DNA from 2 places in the Variovorax sp. GW821-FHT10B04 genome. Region 2 is predicted to be linked to the other one. Evidence: predicted binding sites of a transcription regulator. Region 2 holds the regulator's gene; the other holds the start of a gene.
The links. The regulator HrcA, encoded in region 2, represses chaperone genes, less so after heat shock. The targets are predictions, from matches to a motif close to TTAGCACTCNNNNNNNNNGAGTGCTAA.
Positions count from the first base shown of each region.

Region 1 (11,900 bases), on a different contig from region 2:
CTGGCGCGCTATTGGCCGGTGAGGACGACCTTGTCGACATCGAACCCCAGCGTGCGCGCGTAGTCGAGTTCGGCGTTCAGCGCTGCAGGCTCCAGCACCGGCGCACGCGACAGCACCCAGAGATACTCGCGATTCGGTGTGCCGACCAGCGCGACCTGGTAGTCCCGGTCCAGCTTGAGGATCCAGTAGTCGGCCCACACCGCAGGAATCCAGGACAGCCACGATGGTGCAAAACGCACCTCGAGCCGTCCTGCGCCTGGCAGGCCGGCCACGGGCACGGTGCGCGCGGTACCCACCGCCTCCTCGAAATTCCCGTCGGCCAGGATGCAGCGGTTGCGCACCTCGATGCTGCCGTCCGCCAGCGGGGTGTATTGCGCGGTCACCGGCCCGGTGCATTGCTTCTGGAAACGATTCGGCAGGCGCGCCTGCTCATGCCACATGCCGGCATAGCGCTTGACGTCGACGGGCGCCACCACCTGCAGCGGCGCACGCATCAGCGGTGCGCCGTCCGCGGGACCGGCAACGACGCGGCGGCGCTTCTTGCGCACCTCGTTCATCGCAAGCAGCGTCAGGGTGCCTCCGACGCAGAAGGCTGCGGCCAGTGTGCCGATGGACACGCTGCGCGCATGGTCATCGAAAGCGGGGGGGGGCGGGAGCGCGCGGTTTTTGCGGGTCGACATGGGATTCCCTCTGTAAGCGGACAAACCTCGACGCTATGTGGGCAACAGCGTATGGACCGTCAGTCGCGGACGACACGCAATGTAGTTTTGCGGCGGGATAATGTTTTGCATGAACCAACTCGACGCCCTCCGCCAATGGACCACCGTGGTTGCCGACACCGGCGACTTCCGTCAACTTGCCCAGTTCAAGCCGCAGGACGCGACGACCAATCCGTCGCTCATCCTGAAGGCCGTGCAGAAGGCCGACTACAAGCCGCTGCTCGAAGAGGCCGTGAAGAAGCACAAGGGCAAGCCCGTCGATGAGGTCATCGACCGCCTGCTCGTCCGCTTCGGCACCGAGATCCTCACGCTGATTCCGGGCCGGGTGTCGACCGAAGTCGACGCGCGCCTGAGCTTCGACACCGCGGCCACCGTGGCGCGCGCCGAGCGCATCGTGGCGCTCTACCGCGCCGAAGGCATCGACACCGAGAAGCGCCTGCTGGTCAAGATCGCTTCGACCTGGGAAGGCATCGAAGCCGCCCGCCATCTGGAGCAAAAGGGCATCCACACCAATCTCACGCTGCTGTTCTCCTTTGCGCAGGCCGTGGCGTGCGGCGCAGCCGGCGTCAAGCTGATCTCGCCCTTCGTCGGCCGCATCTACGACTGGTACAAGAAATCGGCCGGCAGCCAGTGGGACGAGGCTGCGAATGCTGGCGCCAACGACCCCGGCGTGAAGTCGGTGCGGCAGATTTTCGACTACTACAAGAAGCACGGCATCGCGACCGAAGTGATGGGTGCCAGCTTCCGCAATGTGGGCCAGATCGCAGCCCTGGCCGGCAGCGACCTGCTGACCATCAGCCCCGACCTGCTGGCCGAGCTCGCTGCCAGCGACGCACCGCTGAAGCATGCGCTCGACGCCAAGGCTTCGAAGGACCTGGACATCCCCAAGGTCACCTTCGACGAGCCAGGCTTCCGCTTCGCGCTCAACGAGGACGCGATGGCGACCGAGAAGCTCGCCGAAGGCATCCGTGCCTTCGCAGCCGACGCGGTCAAGCTCGAAAAGCTGATGGAAGCGGTCGTATGAGCTTCGGTTTGCGCTGCGATCGCGCAGCGACCTGGAAGGCGCTGCAGGCGCACTACGAGAGCACCGGCGCAGGCTTTGACCTGCGCGAGGCTTTTGCAGCGGACGGCGGGCGTTTCGAGCGGTTCAGCCAATCGGCGCCGTATGTGTTCGGCGATCTCTCGAAGAGTTTGATCGATGCGCAGACCGAGGACTTGCTGCTGGCGCTGGCGCGCGAATGTGGTCTCGAAGCGCACCGCGACGCCATGTTCGCAGGCGAGCACATCAACAACACCGAAGACCGCGCGGTGATGCATTTCCTGCTGCGCGCACCGGCGGACGACGCCCGTGCGCAGGCGCGCAATGCTGCCGAGCTGAAGCAGGTGCATGCAACGCTCGACGCGATGCTCGCCTGGGCCGAGAAGGTGCGCGGCGATCACACGATCACCGATGTGGTCAACATCGGCATCGGCGGGTCCGATCTCGGCCCGCAGATGGCGGTGCTGGCGCTGGGCGAATTCGTGGCGCCGGGCAAGCGCTTCCACTTCGTTTCCAACGTCGACGGCCACGAGCTCGATGGCGTGCTCAAGGGCCTGGCGCCGGAACACACGCTGTTCCTGATCGCGTCCAAGACCTTCACGACGGCCGAGACGATGACCAATGCGCAGTCGGCCAAGCGCTGGTTCACGCAGTCCGGCGGCACCGACATCGCACGCCACTTCGCTGCGCTCACCACCAACGTCGACGCTGCGCGCAGCTTCGGCATCGAGACCACCTTCGGCTTCTGGGACTGGGTCGGTGGCCGTTATTCGCTGTGGTCGGCCATCGGCCTGCCGATCGCGCTGGCCATCGGCGCCGACGGCTTCCGTGCGCTGCTGGCCGGCGCGCATGCAATGGACGAGCATTTCCGCACGGCGCCGCTTGCGCAGAACCTGCCGGTGCGGCTGGGGCTGCTCGACGTCTGGTATCGCAACTTCCACGGCTTCACCAGCCGCAGCATCGCGCCGTACCACAGCGCGCTCAAGCGCGTGCCGGCCTATCTTCAGCAGCTGGAGATGGAAAGCAACGGCAAGCAGGTCGATGCGACCGGCGCAGCGCTGGACTTCGGCACGTCGCCCGTGCTGTGGGGCGAGCCCGGCACCAACGGCCAGCATGCGTATTTCCAGATGCTGCACCAGGGCACCGACGTCACACCGCTCGAGTTCGTGGCGGTGCGCGACGCGTCGCATCACCTCGAAGGGCATCACGCCAAGCTGCTGGCCAACGCACTGGCGCAAGCCCAGGCGTTGATGGTGGGCAAGTCCGACGCGGGTGGGCACAAGAACTTTCCGGGCAACCGGCCGAGCACCTTCTTCGTGTTCGAGAAGCTCACGCCAAAGGCGCTCGGTGCCTTCCTCGCGATGTACGAACACCGCGTGTTCACCAGCGGCGCGCTGTGGGGAATCAACAGCTTCGACCAATGGGGTGTCGAGCTGGGCAAGGTGCTGGCCAAGGACATCGAGCCACGGCTTGCTTCGGGCGACGCTTCGGGCCTCGACGCCTCCACGGCTGGCTTGCTGGCGCGGCTTCGCCAGGCCTGAGCTCGCTCGCGACGGGGCCGCGTGCCGGGCACGGCCCGGCCCTGTCCGATCAAAGGTAACGGCTCCAGAGGGCGATCACGCCACTGCTCGACCCTGAACTGCTGCTGCTGGTGCCGTTCGCGCCCGGCTCATAGCCCGCAGGCAGGTTGGTCAGCTTGATCGTCGTCGATGCGCCCATGGCGTTGCTGGTCGACGTGCCCTGCGCCAGTGCGGTGATGTAGCCGTACACCGTCGTGCTGCCACCGCTGCTGAATTCGTTGCCGGCCTTGATGCTGCCGTAGATGGTGTTCGACGCCCCCAGCGTGATGCTGCCGCCGGTGTAGGTCGTGCCGTCGGTGCTGCCCGCCATCAACGCGTAATTGCCGAGGCCGTTGCTCGCGCTGTAGTCGTAGGTTTTCGCGGTCGTGTTGCAGAGCTGCGTTGGATAGAGCTTCGGGAAGTAGCTGTTCGTGCAGATGCCGGTCGGTGCATAAGTGACGCCGCTCACCGCGCCGCTGTAACCGGCGTAGTTGGGCGCATAGACGACCGTGCTGCCGCTGGTTGCGATGTTGCCGGTCGCGATGAAGGTGTTGAAGTACGTGCCGTTGCCGACCGTCAGGTTGCCCTTGAACCAGGCGATGCCCTGCGCGATGCTCGTCCCGTTGAGCGTCCAGGTGCCATTGCCGTAGCCGAAGCAGTTGTTGTTGTCCGAGTAGCCCTTGCAGATCGTGACCGCGACAGAGACTGCCGGCGAGGCGCATTTCGGGCTGCCGCTGGTCGAACCCGAGGCCAGCGCAGTGCACAGGTAGTCCTTGTAGCCGCCGTCGTAGTCGCCCAGGAAGTAGTCGCCGCTGGCAATGCCCGAGACATTGCGCACCGTGACCACCTTGTAGCCATTGCTGTCTATCTTGAAGACGTAGTTGGCTGCCGACTCGATCTCGTTGGCGTTGAAGCTCGAAGTCGAGATGGCGATCTCGGACACGCTCGACACCGGCACCTGAAGGCCGGGTGTGACGGTCACCCAGGTGGCGGTCGCGGGGTCGGCGCCTGTGACGGTACCGCCCACGGCGCCGTATTCGGTGCCGCCCCAGTTGGTGTCGACCAGGTTCTTCTCGGCCCGCAGCGTGCCGGAGATCGAACCCGAACTGATCCGCACGCTGCCCTTGGTCCGCACGTTCACGGCGCCGGAATTGCCCTGCAGGTCTGCGCCCCAGTCGAGCTGCCGCGCACCGCAGAGCACCGTGCCGGTGTTGTCGCTGATGCCGATGGTCGACACGTCGCCGAAGGCCGCGCTCCCGTCGCCCACCACCGACCCGTTGGCGCGCACCGTGCCCCTTGCCGCCGCGGCGCCGGACAGGCAGATGTTGCCGCGCGCCTGCAGGTTCTGCTGCCCCGAGACGCTGCCCGTGAGCCGGATGTCGCCGTTGGCCTGCAAGGTGTCGAAGGATGAGCCGCTGCCGATATCGACGGAGCCGGTCGACCTGATCACGCTGACGCCCGTGATGCTGTTGCCGCCGGTGCTTACGTCGCCCAGCACGTTGATCTGGTAGCTCTTGCCGGCTTCGCCCTGCACCTGGATGCTTCCGCTGAGCTGCAGGTTCTTGTTGAAGGAGATGACGTTGGTGTTGGTGGCGGTGGCCGTCGAGCCGGTCTGGAACACCACCTGCAGGGTCGAACTGGCTTCAGCCCGGGTGCCGACCGCCGTGGAGCCCGTTGTTTCCACCGTGTATTGCCTGAGGTCGCCACTGCCGGCGCCGACTGCACTGACGGCCGCAACACGCGCGGTGATGCCGTCGACACCCGTGAGCGTGAGGTCCACACCGGGCGTGCCTTTGGCCGCTGCCGCATCCACCGCCGCCGCCAGATCCGCCAGATGGCCGGATTCCTGCAATCCCGAGAGATAGCTTCGGACGATCGACACGCCCGTCCATGCCTTGATCTGTGCCTGTGTCTGGGCGTGCAGCGACAGGCTCTGCTCCTGTGTGCCGCGGATGTGCTGCATCAGCCCGAACACCGTGGCCGAGAGCGACAACCCGACCAGCAGCATCACCAGCACCGTGGCCATGCCGTGCTGGCGATGGCGCGACGCGCGATGCGGACGGGCGCGCCGCTTGCGAGACGAGGATGAGCGTGGTGTCATGCCGCAGGCGCCGAGAAATTGGCGAGGCACACCGTGATCTCGATGGGCAGGCCCGGCGGGGTCGATGGCACGGGCGTGGTACCCGTCGACACCGTGCTGTGCGCACTCTTCAGTGTCACCAGCACGCCACCGGTGACGGCCAGGCCGAAAGGCTGGCAGCCCGTGGCATCGGTGGCGGCCGCCGCGAACGTCACCGGGCGGGTGTCGGTCACCAGCGTGCTCGTCGTCCAGGTCGTGCTGGCCCAAAGCGTGCCGGCTGCACAGGGCGTGGGCAGCAGCCGTTGCAGGCCGCCGCCGGCTGGCGCATAGAGGCCGCTGCACTGGACACCGGCGCCGTTGCGCGTATCGAAACTCCAGACGATCGCATTGCCGTCGACACCTGCCGCGGCGACCGAGCCGTTCAGGCGTTGCGTGCCGTTGTCGAACGTCGCGTTGCCGAGCACGATGAGATCGGTGCCGAGTGCCGGCGTCGCGAGGCCGAAGCCTGCCCCCTGCAGTTGGATCTGTGCGGCGAGCAGGCCGGAAGCCCGCTGGCCATCCGCGCTGGCGTCCTGGCCGGCACCGACCGCGGCGTGGATGGTGTCGCGGTAGAGCGTCATCATCGCCAGCATGATCAGCATCGAGATCACGATGCCGACCAGGAGGCTGATGAGCCCGGCGCCCCGTTGTGCGTCGCGGTCCGCGCGCGGCTGCCGGCTCATGGCTGCACGGCGATCCGGCCGTCGCCGCCAAACAGGGCGCGGCTCGCGGCGGTGCTTGGTGTCGACAGGCTCAATGCAGTGACCGGGGCGGTGGCGCCGCTCAGCGTGACCGCGTTGCTGCCGTCGGGCAGGCTGATGGTCACATTGCCGCGCTGGCAACTGAAGTCGAGCGTGAAGTCGTTGCCGGCCATGTGGAGAGCCGAAGGCGCAACCCCGTCGATGCACAGCGCAGTCACGCCGGTCTGCTGCAACACCTGCCGCAATTGCGTCACCGCCATGTTCTGCGTATTGAGATAGCGCTGGCCATAAAGCGTGCGCGCGGCTGCATAGCTCAAGCCCAGGCCGATGACGCCGAGCAGCACCATCGCAATCAGCGCCTCGAGCATCGCGTCGCCGCGCTGGGCGTTGCGGCTACTGGAACGTGCCGCCGGCATTTTGGTCGCCCTTGCTGATCAGGAAGCGGGCCGCACCGAGCGGCAGGCTGGTGTTGTCGATGCCGAGCGTGCGCGTCGTCGCGTTGTCGCCAAGGACGACGGTGATGCCTGCGGGAAGCACGGTCTGCCACTTCACGGCTGCCTCGCCGACGGCGCAACTGCTGGCAGCCGGGTCGCCGGAACAGGCGAGCAGCGTGCCGTCAGCGGTGAGCCGAAGGCCCGCCGCCGGGTCCGGCACTTGCGCCTGCGTCGGATTGCGCAGCGCGATCGCCTTGCCGACGCTGTAGCCCTGCAGCAGGCGGCTTTGCGCGTCCTGCACGCGTGCGCCGTTGATCCAGGCGGTCGTCAGTGGAACGGCTGCGGCCAGCAGCAGCGCGAGGATCGTCATCGTCACCATCAGCTCGACCAGCGTGAAACCACGTGCGCACGCGCGCTGTCGCTGTATCTGCGGGCTGCCCGCGGTGCCGTGGCTCACCATGTGGTGAATCCGCAGGCGTCGCCGGTGGCCGTGCGCGTGTTGTCGCTCTGGAGGACCAGCGTGCAGTCCATGCCGTCGAAGCCGGCGGCCGTGACGGTGTAGGCGGACGGCGAGGCCGTCGATGTGAGCGTGTAGGTGAAATAGGCGCTCTGCGTCGGCGTCCAGCCTGGCATTGCCTTCTGCGTGTCCGCCGTGGCGGTTGTTGTCGTGACCGGATAGCTCAACGTCTTCTGGAAGCCGTTCTCCAGATTCAGGCTCAGCGAGATCAGGTCGCTGGCTGCGGAGCGTGCACGGCTTTTCTTGATGTACGTCGCATAGGTCGGCAATGCGACCATTGCGAGGATGGCCACGATCGCGACGACCACCATGACTTCGATCAGCGTGAAACCCGATGGTCCACGGCCGCGAAGACGCGCTGGCAAAGCGTTGGCCATCTGCGCTGCTTTTCCTCTGAAATGATCTGCCCCGGCGGGGGTAACGATGCGTATGGTACCCGCCGATTGTCAATTTCCTTTACAGGCTGAATGAACGAAAAAAGGGCCGCTTGCGCGGCCCTTTTTGATTGTGAGCAGGAGGCTCACACAGGCAATTACATGCCCATGCCACCCATGCCGCCCATGCCGCCCATGTCGGGCATGCCGCCGCCAGCGCCGGACTCTTCCTTCGGTGCTTCCGCGACCATGGCTTCGGTCGTCAGCAGCAGCGAGGACACCGAAGCGGCGTTCTGCAGTGCGGTGCGGGTGACCTTCGTCGGATCCAGGATGCCCAGTTCGAGCATGTCGCCGTACGTGTCGTTCGCAGCGTTGAAGCCGTAGTTGCCCTTGCCGGCCAACACGGCGTTCACCACCACCGAGGCTTCGCCGCCGGCGTTGTTCACGATTTCGCGCAGAGGCGCTTCGACGGCCTTCAGCACCAGCTTGATGCCGGCGTCCTGGTCGGCGTTGTCGCCCTTGATCGAGTCGCCGACAGCTTGCTTGGCACGCAGCAGAGCCACGCCGCCGCCAGCCACGACGCCTTCTTCCACTGCAGCGCGGGTGGCGTGCAGGGCGTCTTCGACGCGAGCCTTCTTTTCCTTCATTTCGACTTCGGTGGCAGCGCCGACCTTGATCACTGCAACGCCGCCGGCCAGCTTGGCCACGCGTTCCTGCAGCTTTTCACGGTCGTAGTCGCTGGTCGCTTCTTCGATCTGAACGCGCACTTGCTTGACGCGGGCTTCGATGTCACCGGCAGCGCCAGCGCCGTCGATGATGATCGTGTTTTCCTTGCCCACTTCGATGCGTTGTGCCTGGCCCAGGTCGGCCAGCGTGACCTTCTCGAGCGTCAGGCCGACTTCTTCGGCGATGACCTTGCCGCCCGTCAGGATGGCGATGTCTTCCAGCATGGCCTTGCGGCGGTCGCCGAAGCCAGGTGCCTTGACGGCCACGACCTTCAGGATGCCGCGGATCGTGTTCACGACCAGCGTCGCCAGGGCTTCGCCTTCGACTTCTTCGGCAATGATCAGCAGCGGACGGCCCGACTTCGCGACTTGTTCCAGCGTGGGGAGCAGGTCACGGATGTTGCTGATCTTCTTGTCGTAGAGCAGCACGAAGGGGTTGTCCAGAATCGCCGATTGCTTTTCCGGGTTGTTGATGAAGTAGGGCGACAGGTAGCCGCGGTCGAACTGCATGCCTTCGACGACGTCGAGTTCGCTGTCCAGCGACTTGCCGTCTTCCACGGTGATCACGCCTTCCTTGCCGACCTTGTCCATCGCGTCAGCGATGAGCTTGCCGATGGTTTCGTCGCTGTTGGCCGAGATCGAGCCGACTTGTGCGATTTCCTTCGACGTGGTCGTGGGCTTCGAAGCCTTCTTCAGCTCGGCGACCAGGGCCGTGACGGCCTTGTCGATGCCGCGCTTCAGGTCCATCGGGTTGATGCCCGCGGCCACGTACTTGAAGCCTTCGCGAACGATGGCTTGTGCCAGTACCGTGGCGGTCGTGGTGCCGTCACCAGCGTTGTCGCTGGTCTTGGAGGCCACTTCCTTCACGAGCTGGGCGCCCATGTTCTGCAGCTTGTCCTTGAGTTCGATTTCCTTCGCGACCGACACACCGTCCTTGGTGACGGTGGGGGCGCCGAACGAGCGTTCGAGCACCACGTTGCGGCCCTTGGGGCCCAGGGTCACTTTGACCGCGTTGGCCAGGATGTTGACACCCTCGACCATGCGAGCGCGGGCTTCACCGCCGAAGACGACGTCTTTTGCTGCCATGTTGATTTACTCCGAAAGGATTTGAATGATGGGAAGGGAGCGATGGAGAAGAATTACTTCTCGACGACTGCGAACAGGTCGTCTTCCTTCATGACCAGCAGCTCGTCGCCGCCGACCTTGACGGTCTGGCCGCTGTACTTGCCGAACAGGACGCGGTCGCCGACCTTGACGGTCAGTGCGGCCAGTTCGCCCTTGTCGTTGCGCTTGCCCGGGCCGACGGCCAGGACTTCGCCTTGATCGGGCTTTTCAGCGGCTGCGTCGGGGATGACGATGCCGGAGGCGGTCTTGGTTTCGCTGTCAACACGCTTGACGATCACGCGATCGGCCAAAGGACGAAGGTTCATTGCATCTCCTGGAAAGAAACGGGGTTTGGTTGTGGTGTCGTTCCCAAGACGGGGCGACAGCCGGTCGACTCGAAGCGTTGGCTGGTTGTTAGCACTCAGCTTCAGCGAGTGCTAATGATACGGGCTTTTGTGTCGGTTTCAAGACCGCGGTTTTCCTGAACTTCGACTTGCCATCGAAGTCCGACAGCGCCGAGCCCGCGTTCTTCGCTTCCGCCGACTGAGATATTGTTCTTGTGATGCGAATCTTTTCCCTGACTGTCCTCCGCCTTCTGACGGGGGCTTTGCCGGCGTTCTGCCTGACGGCCGTGCACGCACAGGCCCTGCCGCCCGGCGTGCAGATCGGCATGAGCGCCGATGCGCTGCAGGCGGTGGTGCCGGCCCTGGAGCGCGTGGCGCGCCCACAGCGCCTGCCTGGTGGCCTGGCCGGAAGCTGGCGGCTGGCGCCGACGGTGCTGGCCGGCTTGCCGTTCGAGGCGACCTTCTACTTTGCTGCGGGCATATTGCGGCGTGTCGAGTACGTCGCGGCGGCGCAGGTCGAGCCCGACCATGGCGCGGCTGCCTTCGCGCAGTTGCTGGAGTGGGGGCGCGCCGCGTTCGGCCCCGAAGTCGGCGCACGCGATCCGGGCAATGCCTATGCGTCGTGGGTGTCGGGCGACACCGATGTCTATGCGCAGCATGTCGACGATCCGCGCCGCGCCAGCGTGCGGCTGGTCTACAAGGCGCGGCAGCTCAAGGACGGCGGCGAGCTCTGACGTCGTCCGCCGAGCCGGGCTCAGGCGTCGACCAGCATCCCGCGCTTCTCGATGAACGCGACGACTTCGGCCAGGCCGGTGTTGGTCTTCAGGTTGGTCATCACGTAAGGCCGCTGGCGGCGCATGCGCTGCGTGTCGGCTTCCATCACGCCCAGGTCGGCGCCGACGTAGGGCGCCAGGTCGGTCTTGTTGATCACGAACAGGTCGCTCTTGGTAATGCCCGGGCCGCCCTTGCGCGGGATCTTCTCGCCCGCCGCGACGTCGATCACGTAGATCGTGAGGTCGCTCAATTCGGGGCTGAAGGTCGCCGCCAGGTTGTCGCCGCCGCTCTCGACGAACACGATGTCGGCGTCCGGAAAGTCGCCCAGCATGCGGTCGATCGCCTCGAGGTTGATCGATGCGTCCTCGCGGATCGCCGTATGGGGGCAACCGCCGGTTTCCACGCCCATGATGCGTTCGGCCGGCAGCGCACCGGCGACCGTCAGCAGGCGCTGGTCTTCCTTGGTGTAGATGTCGTTGGTGATCGCGATCAGGTCGTACTTGTCGCGCATCGCCTTGCAGAGCATCTCCAGCAGCGTCGTCTTGCCGGAGCCGACCGGTCCGCCGATGCCCACGCGCAGGGGCGGCAGTTTCTTGGTGCGATGAGGAATGTGGTGCAGTGCGGAAGCCATCGTTCGAGTCTCTGGAATCAGCTCCGGAAGAGCCGGGAATATTGGGTTTCGTGCCGCGCCGAATGGATGGCGAGCATGGGTGAAAAGGCCTGGCGGGCGTCGTCCGGCAGGGCGATCGCCAGGTCGACCGCAGCCGGGATTTCCTGCGCGAGCCGCCCCAGCATGCGCTGGCCGGCACTCTGGCCCAGCGGCACGCACTTGACGGCCGCACCGGTCATGTTCTCGGCCCAGCCGAAGGCGAAGGCCAGGCAGCTGTCGCGCACGCCTGCGTCGGTGCGGCTGGCGGCGAAGGCGAACGCCACCGGATAGGTGATCGACATGCCGTCAAAGCGGGCGGCAACGTCGGCGTGATGGAGCTTGAGCCATTCGACGAAGGAGCGGCCCATCTGTTCGGTCTGGAGCAGGAACTCGGCCGATTCGCGCGTCTGCAGCACCCAGGCGTTGAGCGCATGGAGACGCGCCACGTCGCCGCTGCGCCAGGCGGCGATGGCCTGCGCGACGATCGACAGGTCGGCACGCGCCAGGCTCAGGTGCAACTGATCGGCGATCCAGTCGGCGGCGCTGGCCTCGCTCGCCAGCTCGCCCGATTCGACGCCGGCCTCGAGCCCCTCGGAATACGAGAAGCCGCCGATCGGCAGGGCCGGCGAGGCGAGCCAGATCAGCTGCAGCAGGCTGGAGGCGGGCAGGGCGCCCGGTGAGTCGGGCATCAGTGGGCGTGGTCGTGACCGTGGTCATGGTCGTGCGCGCCACCGTACGCATCCGGGTGCAGGACCGGGCCGACCGGGGTCTTGCCGTGCGAATGTCCATGGTCGTGCGCGTGATCGTGTCCGTGCGCGTGATCGTGTCCGTGCCCGTGCCCG
Region 1 covers NZ_JBWKNQ010000005.1:105,373-117,272, reverse strand. The annotation lists gene AC07PZ_RS14535 (HAD family hydrolase) at 1-63, shown strand, start outside; gene AC07PZ_RS14530 (lipocalin family protein) at 9-680, opposite strand; gene tal (transaldolase) at 790-1,743, shown strand; gene pgi (glucose-6-phosphate isomerase) at 1,740-3,299, shown strand; gene AC07PZ_RS14515 (hypothetical protein) at 3,349-5,418, opposite strand; gene AC07PZ_RS14510 (PilW family protein) at 5,415-6,119, opposite strand; gene AC07PZ_RS14505 (type IV pilus modification PilV family protein) at 6,116-6,553, opposite strand; gene AC07PZ_RS14500 (pilus assembly FimT family protein) at 6,531-7,031, opposite strand; gene AC07PZ_RS14495 (type IV pilin protein) at 7,025-7,465, opposite strand; gene groL (chaperonin GroEL) at 7,621-9,273, opposite strand; gene AC07PZ_RS14485 (co-chaperone GroES) at 9,327-9,617, opposite strand; gene AC07PZ_RS14480 (hypothetical protein) at 9,923-10,369, shown strand; gene ureG (urease accessory protein UreG) at 10,390-11,040, opposite strand; gene AC07PZ_RS14470 (urease accessory protein UreF) at 11,058-11,747, opposite strand; gene ureE (urease accessory protein UreE) at 11,747-11,900, opposite strand, start outside.
Region 1: the regulator HrcA is predicted to act here: its motif matches at 9,706-9,732, upstream of AC07PZ_RS14485 (co-chaperone GroES).

Region 2 (11,900 bases):
GACGCTGTGGGAAAAGCTGTTGCGCTTCACCGGCAGCCGCACCCGCGGCGAGTTGCTGACGGACATCGGCCTCGGCAAACGGGTCGCGAGCATCGTCGCGAAACGGTTGATGGCATTGCTTTCGGAACTTGGCGAGAAGCCCGACGCCCTGCTGCTGAGCCGCGAGCGCTTCACGGCGCACGAGACCGTGTCACAGGGCGCAGTCACTCTCGACGGCAGCGAGAACTCCTCCGTTCGGTTTGCGTTGTGCTGTCGACCGGTGCCGGGCGATGCGATCGTCGGCTACCTGGGTCACGGCGAAGGCCTTGTCGTGCACACGGAGACTTGCGGCGTCGGCCAGCGGCTTCACTACAAGGACAGCGAACGCTTCTTCGCGGTCGAATGGGCAGACGACCCGGTCCGCACCTTCGAAACCGGCGTGGTCATCACCGTGCGGAACGACAAGGGCGTGCTGGCACGCGTGGCGTCGACACTCGCGGATGCCGAGGCCGACATCACGCATGTCGAGATGACCGAAGAAACGCCTCAGGATTCGACCGACCTGCGTTTCGTGATCGCGGTGCGCGACAAGTCGCACCTCGAGGCCGCGCTCCGGGCGGTCAAACGCTCGCCATCGGTACTCTCGGCCAACCGCGTCGTGCCGGCGCCCTGACCGGCGCCATACACGCGCCCTGTTCGACGAATCCTCAGGCTGCGGCCGGGTAGTTGACGGCCAGCACTTCAACCTCCTGGACGCCGGCGGGCGTGACCAGCTTCACCACGTCGCCCTCACGCGACTTGAGCAACGCACGCGCAATCGGCGAAATCCAGCTCACCTGCGCGCGCGCGCTTTCAGCCTCGTCGATCCCGAGGATCGTCACCGTGCGTTCATCGCCGGCTTCATCGGCATAACGCACCGTCGCACCAAAGAACACCTGGTCGCGCCCGTGATGGACCGATGGGTCGGTGATCTCGGCAATTTCCAGGCGCTTGGTGAGAAAGCGGATGCGGCGATCTATTTCACGCAGTCGCTTCTTGCCGTAGAGATAGTCGCCATTCTCCGAACGGTCGCCGTTCTTTGCCGCCCAATGAACCGCCTCGACCACCTTCGGCCGCTCGACGTCCATCAGGGCCAGCAGTTCGTCACGCAGGCGCGCGTAACCCTGCGGGGTGATGTAGTTCTTGCTGCCGGCTGGCAACGCCGGCAGGCCACCGCCTGCGCCGTCGTCATCCTCGTCGGCATCGGTTTCCTTGGTGAACGCCTTGCTCATCGAATGAAACTCCGGAAATGAAAAACCCCCAGAACCTTGCGATTCTGGGGGTATCCATATGGTGCGGCTGGCAGGAATTGAACCCACGACCCCTTGGTTCGTAGCCAAGTACTCTATCCAACTGAGCTACAGCCGCTGAGCTTCAAATTATAGCGTGTTTTTTGGGGCTTCCCGAAAACTCGCCAAATCTTCTTGAAATTTCTGCGTGGTAGGCCGTGATGGGCTTGAACCATCGACCAACGGATTATGAGTCCGCTGCTCTAACCAACTGAGCTAACGGCCCGCGCAGCCCGAGATTCTAGTAGGCCGCTCGCAGCAAAGCCGGGGGGCAACGCCCGGCATGTCCACTATTTACGATAACTGAGCGCGTTGGTCACGAGCCGCGAGGTGATGTCGACGATCTGGATCATCTTGTCGTAGGGCATGCGCGTCGGCCCGATCACGCCGAGCGTGCCGACCACCTGGCCATCGACTTCGTAGTTGGCACTGACGACCGACAGCTCTTCGAATGGCACCACGTGGCTCTCGCCGCCGATGAAGATGCGCACGCCTTCGGCCTTGCTGGACACATCGAGCAATCGCATGATCTGCGCCTTTTGCTCGAACAGATCGAAGGCCCGGCGCAATTGGCCCATGTCGCTCGAAAAGTCGGTCACGGCCAGCAGGTTGCGCTCACCGGCGATCACCACCTCGTCCTGCGCGGCGGTCATGACCTCGGAGCTCGCCTCGACCGCCGCCTGCATCAGCGAAGCAATCTCACCGCGCAATTGCTCGACCTCGGACTTCAGCCGATCGCGCACCTGCTCGATCGACAGGCCCGCGTAGTGCGCGTTGATGTAGTTGGACGCCTCGACCAACTGCGACTGCGAATAGTCGACCTCCGGAAAGATCACCCGGTTCTGCACATCGCCATCGGGCGACACGATGATCACCAGCAACCGGCGGTCGGACAGGCGAAGAAACTCGATCTGCCGAAACACCGAAGCGCGGCGCGGCGCCATCACCACACCAACGAACTGGGACAGGCTCGACAGAAGATTGGCCGCATTCGCGATCACCTTCTGCGGCTGATCGGGCGCGAGACTCTGCGTCGGAAACTGGTCGCGCTGCGCGGTCAGCATGGTGTCGACGAAGAGCCGGTAACCCCGCGCGGTCGGAATACGTCCGGCGGAGGTGTGCGGGCTGGTGATCAGACCCAGCGCTTCCAGGTCGGACATCACATTGCGGATGGTTGCCGGCGAGAGTTCGAGCCCTGCGGATCTGGAGAGCGTGCGTGACCCGACGGGTTGCCCCTCGGCGATGTACCGCTCGACCAATGTCTTGAGCAGCAACTTGGCGCGGTCGTCCAGCATGGTCAGATTTTAGTGTTGTAATTTATGAATGATCCCCCGCTTCCGGCATGTCGCACTCATTGGCAAGTACCAGGCTTCCGGCGCGCGCGCCCAAGCCGGGGCGCAGGACGGCGTCATGGAAGAGATCGGCAGCTTTCTTGAATCGCGTGGCTGTCGCGTGTTCGTCGAGCGTTCGGCCGCCAGCGATGCCGAAGTTGGCCCCTACGAAGCGCTCAGCGTCAAGGAAATCGGCGAGCGCTGCGACCTCGGCCTCGTGGTCGGTGGCGACGGCACCATGCTCGGCATCGGCCGGCTGCTGGCGCCCTATGGCGTTCCGCTGATCGGCATCAACCGCGGACGGCTCGGCTTCATCACCGACATCCCGCTCGACAACTACCAGTCGACGCTCACGCCGATGCTGGCCGGCGAATACGAGGAAGACCACCGCAGCCTCATGCACGCCCATGTGATGCGCGACGGCCACTGCGTGTTCGACACGCTGGCGATGAACGACGTCGTCGTCAACCGCGGCGCGACCTCCGGCATGGTCGAGTTGCGTGTGTCGGTCGGTCGCCATTTCGTGGCCAACCAGCGCGCCGACGGCCTGATCATCGCGTCGCCCACCGGCTCGACGGCCTATGCGCTGTCGGCGGGCGGCCCGCTGATGCATCCGTCGATTCCCGGCTGGATACTCGTGCCCATCGCGCCCCACACCTTGTCCAACCGGCCGATCCTGTTGCCGGACGCGGATGAGATCACGATCGAACTGGTATCCGGCCGCGACGCCAGTGCCAATTTCGACATGCAGTCCCTCGCATCGGTCGAGATCGGCGACCGCGTCGTCGTGCGGCGCTCGGACTACCGCGCGCGTTTTCTCCATCCCAAGGGCTGGAGCTACTTCGACACGCTGCGCAAGAAGCTGCACTGGAACGAAGGAGGTTCCTGAATGGCCCTGCGACGCATTGCACTGCGCGACTTCGTGATCGTGCGCACACTCGACCTCGACCTGTCGACCGGCTTTACCGTCCTCACGGGCGAAACGGGAGCCGGCAAGTCCATCCTGATCGACGCGCTGCAACTGGCCCTCGGCAACCGGGCCGATGCGGGTTCGGTGCGCGAAGGTGCCGAGCGGCTGGACGTGAGCGCCGAGTTCGACGCCGATCCCACGCTGGATGCGTGGCTCGACGAAGGCGGCTTCGAGACCGGCGACGCCCTGCTGCTGCGGCGGACCGTGGACCTGCAAGGCCGCAGCCGCGGCTGGATCAATGGCAGTGCCGCCACGGCGACGCAGTTGCGCGCGCTGGGCGACCAGCTTCTGGACATCCACGGCCAGCACGCCTGGCAAAGCCTGACGCGCCCCGACGCCGTACGTGGCCTGCTCGATGCCTACGCCGGTATCGCGACAGACGCACTCGATGTCGCCTGGCATGCATGGCGCCAAACGCTGTCGACGCTCGACACGGCACGCGCGGCGCAGGATTCGCTGCTGCGTGAACGCGAACGGCTTCAGTGGCAGATCGGCGAAGTGGCCAAGCTCGCTCCAGGCGTCGACGAGTGGGACGAACTTTCCACCAATCACACGCGCATGTCGAACGCACAGTCGCTGATCGACGCTGCCGAAGCGGCTCGCAGCGCGCTGGAAGACGACGAGAACGGCGCGCTCGCCTCGCTCGCGCGCGCCGTCTCGCTGCTGCAGGACTGCGAACGGATCGAACCCGAATTCAAGGCGCTCGGCGAAGTATTGGCTTCCAGCGTCGCGCAGGCCGCCGACGCAGCGCACTCGCTGCACGGCTATCTGCGGCACGCGGATGCGGACCCGCGCGAACTGGCCGCACTCGACGAGCGCATGGGTTCGTGGATGTCGCTGGCGCGGCGCTACAAGCGCACGCCGGCCGACCTGCCGGCACTGCTTGCAGGCTGGCAGGCGGAGTTGCAGACGCTGGATGCCCAGAGCGATCTCGCAGCGCTGGAAAAAGCCGAACAGAACGCATCGCAGCGCTATCAGAAGGAAGCCAAGGCGGTCGGCAAGGCGCGCCAGCAGGCGGCGCCGAAGCTCTCGCAAGCGGTCACGCGCGCGATGCAAGGCCTGGGCATGCAGGGCGGCCGGTTCGAGGTGGCGCTGCAGCCACTCACGCAGCCGGGCCGCGCGGGACTGGAAGACGTGTCGTTCCTCGTCAGCGGTCACAGCGGAAGCACGCCGCGGCCGATCGGCAAGGTGGCGTCGGGCGGCGAGCTCTCGCGCATCGCATTGGCCATCGCCGTCACGACCAGCCAGCTCGGCACCGCGCAGACACTGATCTTCGACGAGGTCGATTCCGGCGTCGGCGGCGCAGTGGCCGAAACGGTCGGACGCCTGATGCAGCAACTCGGCCGCGACCGCCAGGTATTGGCCGTCACGCACCTGCCGCAAGTGGCGGCCTGTGCCGATCATCACCTGCTGGTCGCCAAGCAGCAGACCGCGCAACGCAGCAGCGCGGGCGGCCCGCGGACCGAAAGCGGCGTCTCGGCGCTCGACGACGAAGCCCGCGTGCGAGAGCTCGCCCGCATGCTTGGCGGCGAGCGGATCTCGTCCACCACACTGGCCCATGCACGCGAAATGCTGGGCCGGCAGGCCACGGACGCCGCTACATCATGAATCTCGAACTCGTACTGATCACCGGTATGTCGGGCTCCGGCAAGTCCGTGGCGCTGCATGCGCTGGAAGATGCCGGCTATTACTGCGTCGACAACCTGCCGCCGGAACTGTTGTCGCCGTTCATCGCGCTGCAGCAGCAACAGCAAGGCACGCGCGTGGCCATCGCCATGGATGTGCGCAGCGGCATCTCGCTGCCCATGGTGCCTCAGCAACTGGAGCGTCTGCGCCAGGATGGCATTTCGCTGCGCTCTCTCTTCCTGGACGCCACGACCGACGCGCTCGTGCGGCGCTACTCGGAGACGCGGCGGCGCCATCCGCTGTCACGCCAGGAAGGCCGCACCGACGTGCCGGAGCAGCACCGCGTGCTGGTGCACGCGATCGAACTCGAACGCGAACTTCTCGCCGACCTGCGTGATCGGGCGGACGTGATCGACACCAGCATCATCCGGCCGGCACAGTTGCAGAGCTACGTGAAGTCGCTGATCTCAGCGCCGGAAAGCGCGCTGACGCTGGTCTTCGAATCCTTCGCGTTCAAGCGTGGCGTGCCGCTCGATGCGGACTACGTGTTCGACGTGCGGATGCTGCCCAACCCGCACTACGTGCCGACGCTGCGCTCGCTCACGGGACGCGACCAGCCGGTGATCGACTGGCTGCGCGAACACGACGACGTGGCGCGCATGTACGAGGACATCGAGCTGTTCCTGGGCCGCTGGCTGGATGCGCTGGCACGCGATCACCGCAGCTATGTGACGGTGGCCATCGGCTGCACCGGCGGCCAGCACCGCTCGGTGTTCCTGGTCGAACAGCTGGCGAGGGAATTCGGCGCGCGCTGGGCCACGCTCAAGCGGCACCGAGAACTGGACGCCGGCTGAGCAGCAGCTTGCGCACCGGCGCCGGCAGGCCGAGCGATGTCCAGTCGGCATCGGCAAACCAGCCGCCTTCTTCGCCGGCCGGTACCGCGCGCGCTGCATCATCGATAGACACCACCACCGGATGCAGGTGCAGGTCCTTGTGCGTCAGCACGTGGACGAAGGCCTGCGCGTCGCACGCAGTACCGCGCGCGCTCGGCGCCAGCGCTTGGAGCAAAGAATCCCGGCTGTCGAACACCGGCAGGCAATAGAGGCCGGCCCAGATTCCCTTCGCCGGCCGCTTCTCGAGCCAGATGCGTTCTTGCCCGTCCTCGGCCAGCAGCATCCAGAGCGACTCCGAACTGCGCTTGAGCTTGCGCGTCTTGACCGGGAATTTCTCGGGCGCGCCCTGGCGTAGCGCACCGCAGACGTCGTTCACCGGGCACAACATGCAGGTCGGCCGGCGCGGCACGCAAACCGTGGCGCCCAGGTCCATCACGCCCTGCGTATAGCCCGACATCGCGTCGCCGGGCTCGGCAGGCAGCAATCGGGTCGCGATGTCCCACAGCGCGCGCTCCTGCGCGGCCGACGACAGGTCGCCTTCGAAACCAAGCACGCGCGTGAGCACGCGCTTCACGTTGCCATCGAGGATCGCGACGCGTTCGCCGAAGCAGAAAGCGGCGATCGCCGCCGAGGTCGAACGCCCGATGCCGGGCAAGGTCGTCAGTTCCGCGGCCGTGCGCGGGAACTCGCCGCCGAAACGCGCGACGACCTCTTGTGCGCAACGGTGCATGTTGCGCGCGCGGCTGTAGTAACCTAGCCCGCTCCAGAGGCCGAAGACCTCGTCCTCGCTGCCGGCGGCAAGTGCGGCCACGGTGGGAAAGCGCGCGAGGAAGCGCGCGAAGTAGCCCAGCACCGTCGACACCTGCGTCTGCTGCAACATCACCTCGGACAGCCAGACGCGGTAAGGGTCGCGCGTGTTCTGCCACGGCAGCTCGCTGCGGCCATGGCTGGCCTGCCAGCGCACGATGCGTTCGGCAAATGAGGCGGGCAGCACATGGGCGGCCGCGGGAGAGTCAGTCCGCATGGGTTGGGAAAGCTGTCATGGGTTGCACAAACGGCGTCTCAATACTTCTGGCACACGGGGCAGAAAAAGGTCGAGCGCTGACCCTGGCGGACTTGGCGGATCGGCGTCGCGCACACACGACAAGGCGCAGCGGCACGGCCGTAGACCATCGCATCCAGTTGGAAGTAGCCGCTCTGACCATCGATGTTGGAAAAATCGCGCAACGTGCTGCCGCCGCGTTCCACCGCGCGCGCCAGGATGTCGCGGATGGCGGCATGCAGCTTCAGCGCGCGTGGCCGGCTGATGCGCGACGCGGCCAGCGTCGGACGGATGCCCGCAAGGAACAGCGCTTCGGACGCATAGATGTTGCCCACGCCAACCACCACGTCACCGGCCAGCAGCACCTGCTTGATTGCCGCGTGACGCCGGCGCAGCCCCGCATGGAAGGCATCGAAATCGAAGGTATCGCCCAACGGTTCCATGCCCAGGCCGCCGAGCAGCTTGATGGCGAGCGGCGAGCCCTCGTCCTCCACATAGACCACCGCGCCGAAGCGCCGCGGATCGTTGAGCCGCAATGTGCCGCGGCTGGTGACGAGGTCGAAATGGTCGTGCGCGCCGGCCGGTGGCAAGGCCGCGTCGAAGCGCAGGCTGCCCGACATGCCCAGATGCATCAGCAGCAGACCGGCGTCGAGATCGACCAGCAGGTACTTGCCGCGACGTCGCACGCTGCGCACCACACGCCCGACCAACGACGCAGGGTCGACCGCCAGCGCCCAGCGCAACGGCTTGCCGACACGCACCGCATCGATGCGTGCATCCGCGATGCGCTCGGCGAAACCGCGTCGCGTGACTTCAACTTCGGGTAATTCGGGCATGGAACAAGCGTGACACGAAAACGCGCGGGAACCTGACGCACGCGCCACGCTCTCACAAAAGCCTTGGATTATTATGAGTTCAATGACCTTCCCGCCTCGCCGACTCCGCCTTGCGGCGGCCATCTCCCTTGCTGCGATGGCACTTTCCGTCCATGCGCAGGGGCCCGCAGCCACACCGCCAGCCGCTGAGCCGACGAGTCCAGCGCCCATCGTCCGGCCGCCGCCGGCCGCAGCCGTCGTACCCAAGGCGCCCGAAGAGCCGTTGCGGCCGTCCGCAATGGATGCCACGCTGTTCTACGAAATCCTGGTTGGCGAACTGTCGGTGCGTTCGGGTGATCCCGGTGCGGGCTACGCGCTGGTGCTCGACGCGGCGCGCAAGGCGCGTGACGAGACGCTGTTCCAGCGCGCCGTGGAGATCGCACTGCAATCGCGCTCCGGCGATGCCGCACTGGCGGCTGCGCGCGCCTGGCGCGAGGCCGTTCCCGGATCACGCGATGCGGGCCGCTTCGAACTCCAGATCCTGATCGCCTTGAACCGCATCGGCGACACGGCCGAGCCGCTGCGTGCCTTGGTGGCAGCCACCCCGCTGCCGGAACGGCCACTGCTGATGGCCGTGGTTGCACGCACTTATGCGCGCGCAACGGACAAGAAACTGGCGGCCTCCGTCGTCGAGCAGGCGCTGGCCGACGATCTTGCGAATCCGACGACTGCCGGCGTCGCCTGGACCACGGTGGGTCGGCTGCGCCTGTCCGCCGGCGACGCCACCGGTGCCCTGGAAGCGGCGATCAAGGGGCAATCCGCCGATCCGACGTCCGATGGACCGGCGCTGCTCGCGCTCGAATTGATGGACCCGACGCAGCCGCTGGCTGAGCCGATCGTCAAGCGATACCTCGCAACGCCGAAGGCAACGCCCGAATTGCGAGTGGCCTACGCACGGGTGCTGGCGGAAAACCGCCGCTATGCGGAAGCAAGCGCGGAGCTCGCTGCAGTGACCTCCGCCAATCCGGATCTGCCGGACCCGTGGCTGTTGCTCGCCAGCCTGCAAATGCAGGCTCGGCAGGATGCACAGGCTCAGAGCTCGCTGAAGCGCTACGTCGATCTGGCGAACCAGCAAGGCACGCCGGAGGACCGCAAGCGCGGACTGACGCAGGCATACCTGATGCTTTCCCAGTTGGCGGAGCGCCGCAAGGACTTCACCGAGGCGGAAAGCTGGCTCGCGCGAATCGATGGGTCGGACGACCTGGTGGCAACGCAAATGCGCCGTGCCGCGCTGCTGGCGCGCCAGGGCAAGCTGCAACAGGCGCGGGAACTCATCCGCAGCCTGCCCGAACGCAACGCCGACGACCGCAAGCAGAAGTTCCAGGCCGATGTGCAATTGCTGCGCGACGCCAAGCAATATCAGGTCGCATACGACATGCTCGCGCAAGCCAGCGCCGCAACGCCGGACGACACCGAACTGATCTACGACCAGGCAATGATGGCCGAGAGGCTCAATCGCCTCGACGAGATGGAGCGCTTGCTGCGCCGGTTGATTGCGATCCGTCCGGACAGCCAGAACGCGTACAACGCCCTCGGCTACTCGCTGGCCGATCGAAAGGAGCGCCTTGATGAAGCGCGCACGCTGATCCTCAAGGCGGTGCAACTGGCGCCGCAGGACCCCTTCATTGCCGACAGTCTCGGCTGGGTCGAATTCCGGATGGGCAACAGTGCCGAAGCCATCCGGATCCTCGAGGACGCCTACAAGCGCCGTCCGGACCCGGAAATCGGCGCGCACCTCGGCGAAGTTCTCTGGGCGGCGGGCCAGCGCGATCGCGCCATCGGCATCTGGAAGGAAGCCGTGCTGGCAGACGCCGAGAACGAGACGCTGCAGGAGACACTCAAGCGCCTGCGTGTGAAGCTGTGACGATCGCCGCAGCAGTGATCGCGCCGCGCAGCGGGCGGCGTCTGGCGCTCGCCACAGCCACCGCGGCCATGCTGGTCCTGGCCGGCTGTGCCGCACCCCACGCACCGGTCGTCCGTTCACCCGACGCACAGGCATGGACCGGGCGCCTGTCCTTGCGCATCGACAGCGAACCCGTGCAAAGCTTTGCGGCCCTTTTCGAACTGACTGGCGCCCCCGAGGCCGGCGAGCTGACCCTGACGAGCCCGATCGGCAGCACCCTCGCCGTGCTTCGATGGTCGCCGGACCAGGCGCAGCTGCTCAGCGGCGGCGACATGAAGCGATACGCGTCGCTCGACGCCCTGATCCAGGCCGCGACCGGTGCGGCCATCCCGGTACCGGCGCTGTTCGGCTGGCTTGCCGGACGCGACGAGGCCGTGCCCGGTTGGCGCCCCAATCTGAGCCAGGTGGCGCAGGGCCGACTGCAGGCCACGCGCGAGTCACCGCAACCGGAAGCGGAATTGCGCGTCATCTTCGAGCGGCAATGAAGGCGATCTACGACCTGCCGGCGCCTGCCAAGCTGAACCTGTTCCTGCACATCACCGGGCGGCGCGCAGACGGCTACCACCTGCTGCAATCCGTCTTCATGCTGATCGACTGGTGCGACACCCTGCACGTCGAACTGCGCAACGACGGACTGCTGAGTCGCGAAGATCTGACGACGCCACTCCCGGAAGACGATCTGATACTGCGCGCAGCGCGTGCGCTGCAAGCCTTCGCGGCAAAGAACCAGGGTGCGCACATCGGCATCGCCAAGCACGTGCCGTCCCAGGCCGGCATGGGCGGAGGATCGTCGGATGCGGCGACCTGCCTGCTGGCCCTGAACCGCCTCTGGAACCTGCAGTTGCCGCTCAGCAAGCTCGAAGAAATCGGCCTGGCGCTGGGTGCCGATGTCCCGTTCTTCCTGCGCGGACGCAATGCATGGGTCGAAGGCATTGGTGAGCGCATCACGCCGATCGACCTGGCAAGAGCGGACTTTGTCGTCGTGAAACCAAACGAAGGCCTCGATACCCGCCTAATTTTTTCATCGCCCGATTTACAGCGCTCAACTTCCGCTGCTATACTTGCGGGCTTTGCTGCAGAGCAAAAATCTGAAGACGAACACACAGTGTTCAGCTTCGGTCGCAACGATCTGCAGCCGGTTGCGCAACGGCTTTGCCCCGCGGTCACCGATGCCATCGAATGGCTCGGATCCCAGGGTTTCGATGCGAGAATGACCGGCTCTGGAAGTGCAGTCTTTGCAGCATGGAGGAAATCGCGGCAGAGCGCGAATCTCGCACCGCCCCCCGAGGGTTGGCAGGTTCGCCGATGCAGCAATCTGGATGTTCATCCCCTGGCGGGCTGGGCAGTCTAGAAAAGTCGGATCGCTCAGGCGGTTCGACGCGACGTATATCGGTTATCGGCCTTGGCCGGTGACCCGTGTAGGGGAGTCGCCAAGCTGGTTAAGGCACTGGATTTTGATTCCAGCATGCAAAGGTTCGAATCCTTTCTCCCCTGCCAAAACACGAAGAACAGCCCACAGGGGCTGTTCTTCTTGATGAGGTGCAGCCTCTGCTGCATTCACGAAATCACGGCACGACTGCCGTGAGACCCACGAGATTCGCAGCCACCTGGCCGTGAAGACGACGAGAACACTGGTGACTCCCTGAAGAGTCAATCGCATTGCTGGACACACACATGCAGGCCCAACATCCTGACTTCATGGTTTTCACCGGCAATGCCAATCCTGGTCTCGCCGCAGAAATCGCCAAGAACCTCGGCACCACGCTCGGTGCGGCGCGCGTCGGTCGCTTCTCGGATGGTGAAGTCACTGTCGAGATCAACCAGAACGTGCGGGCTCGCGACGTGTTCGTCGTCCAGTCGACCTGTGCACCGACCAACGAAAACCTGATGGAACTGCTGATCATGGTCGACGCGCTCAAGCGCGCATCGGCCGAGCGGATCAGCGCCGTGATT
Region 2 covers NZ_JBWKNQ010000007.1:51,542-63,441, forward strand. The annotation lists gene AC07PZ_RS18070 (RelA/SpoT family protein) at 1-652, shown strand, start outside; gene greB (transcription elongation factor GreB) at 687-1,250, opposite strand; tRNA gene AC07PZ_RS18080 (tRNA-Arg) at 1,310-1,386, opposite strand; tRNA gene AC07PZ_RS18085 (tRNA-Ile) at 1,457-1,533, opposite strand; gene hrcA (heat-inducible transcriptional repressor HrcA) at 1,598-2,602, opposite strand; gene AC07PZ_RS18095 (NAD kinase) at 2,631-3,527, shown strand; gene recN (DNA repair protein RecN) at 3,528-5,216, shown strand; gene rapZ (RNase adapter RapZ) at 5,213-6,088, shown strand; gene mutY (A/G-specific adenine glycosylase) at 6,057-7,151, opposite strand; gene mutM (bifunctional DNA-formamidopyrimidine glycosylase/DNA-(apurinic or apyrimidinic site) lyase) at 7,190-8,005, opposite strand; gene AC07PZ_RS18120 (tetratricopeptide repeat protein) at 8,088-9,908, shown strand; gene AC07PZ_RS18125 (lipoprotein insertase outer membrane protein LolB) at 9,923-10,432, shown strand; gene ispE (4-(cytidine 5'-diphospho)-2-C-methyl-D-erythritol kinase) at 10,429-11,298, shown strand; tRNA gene AC07PZ_RS18135 (tRNA-Gln) at 11,368-11,444, shown strand; gene AC07PZ_RS18140 (ribose-phosphate pyrophosphokinase) at 11,622-11,900, shown strand, end outside.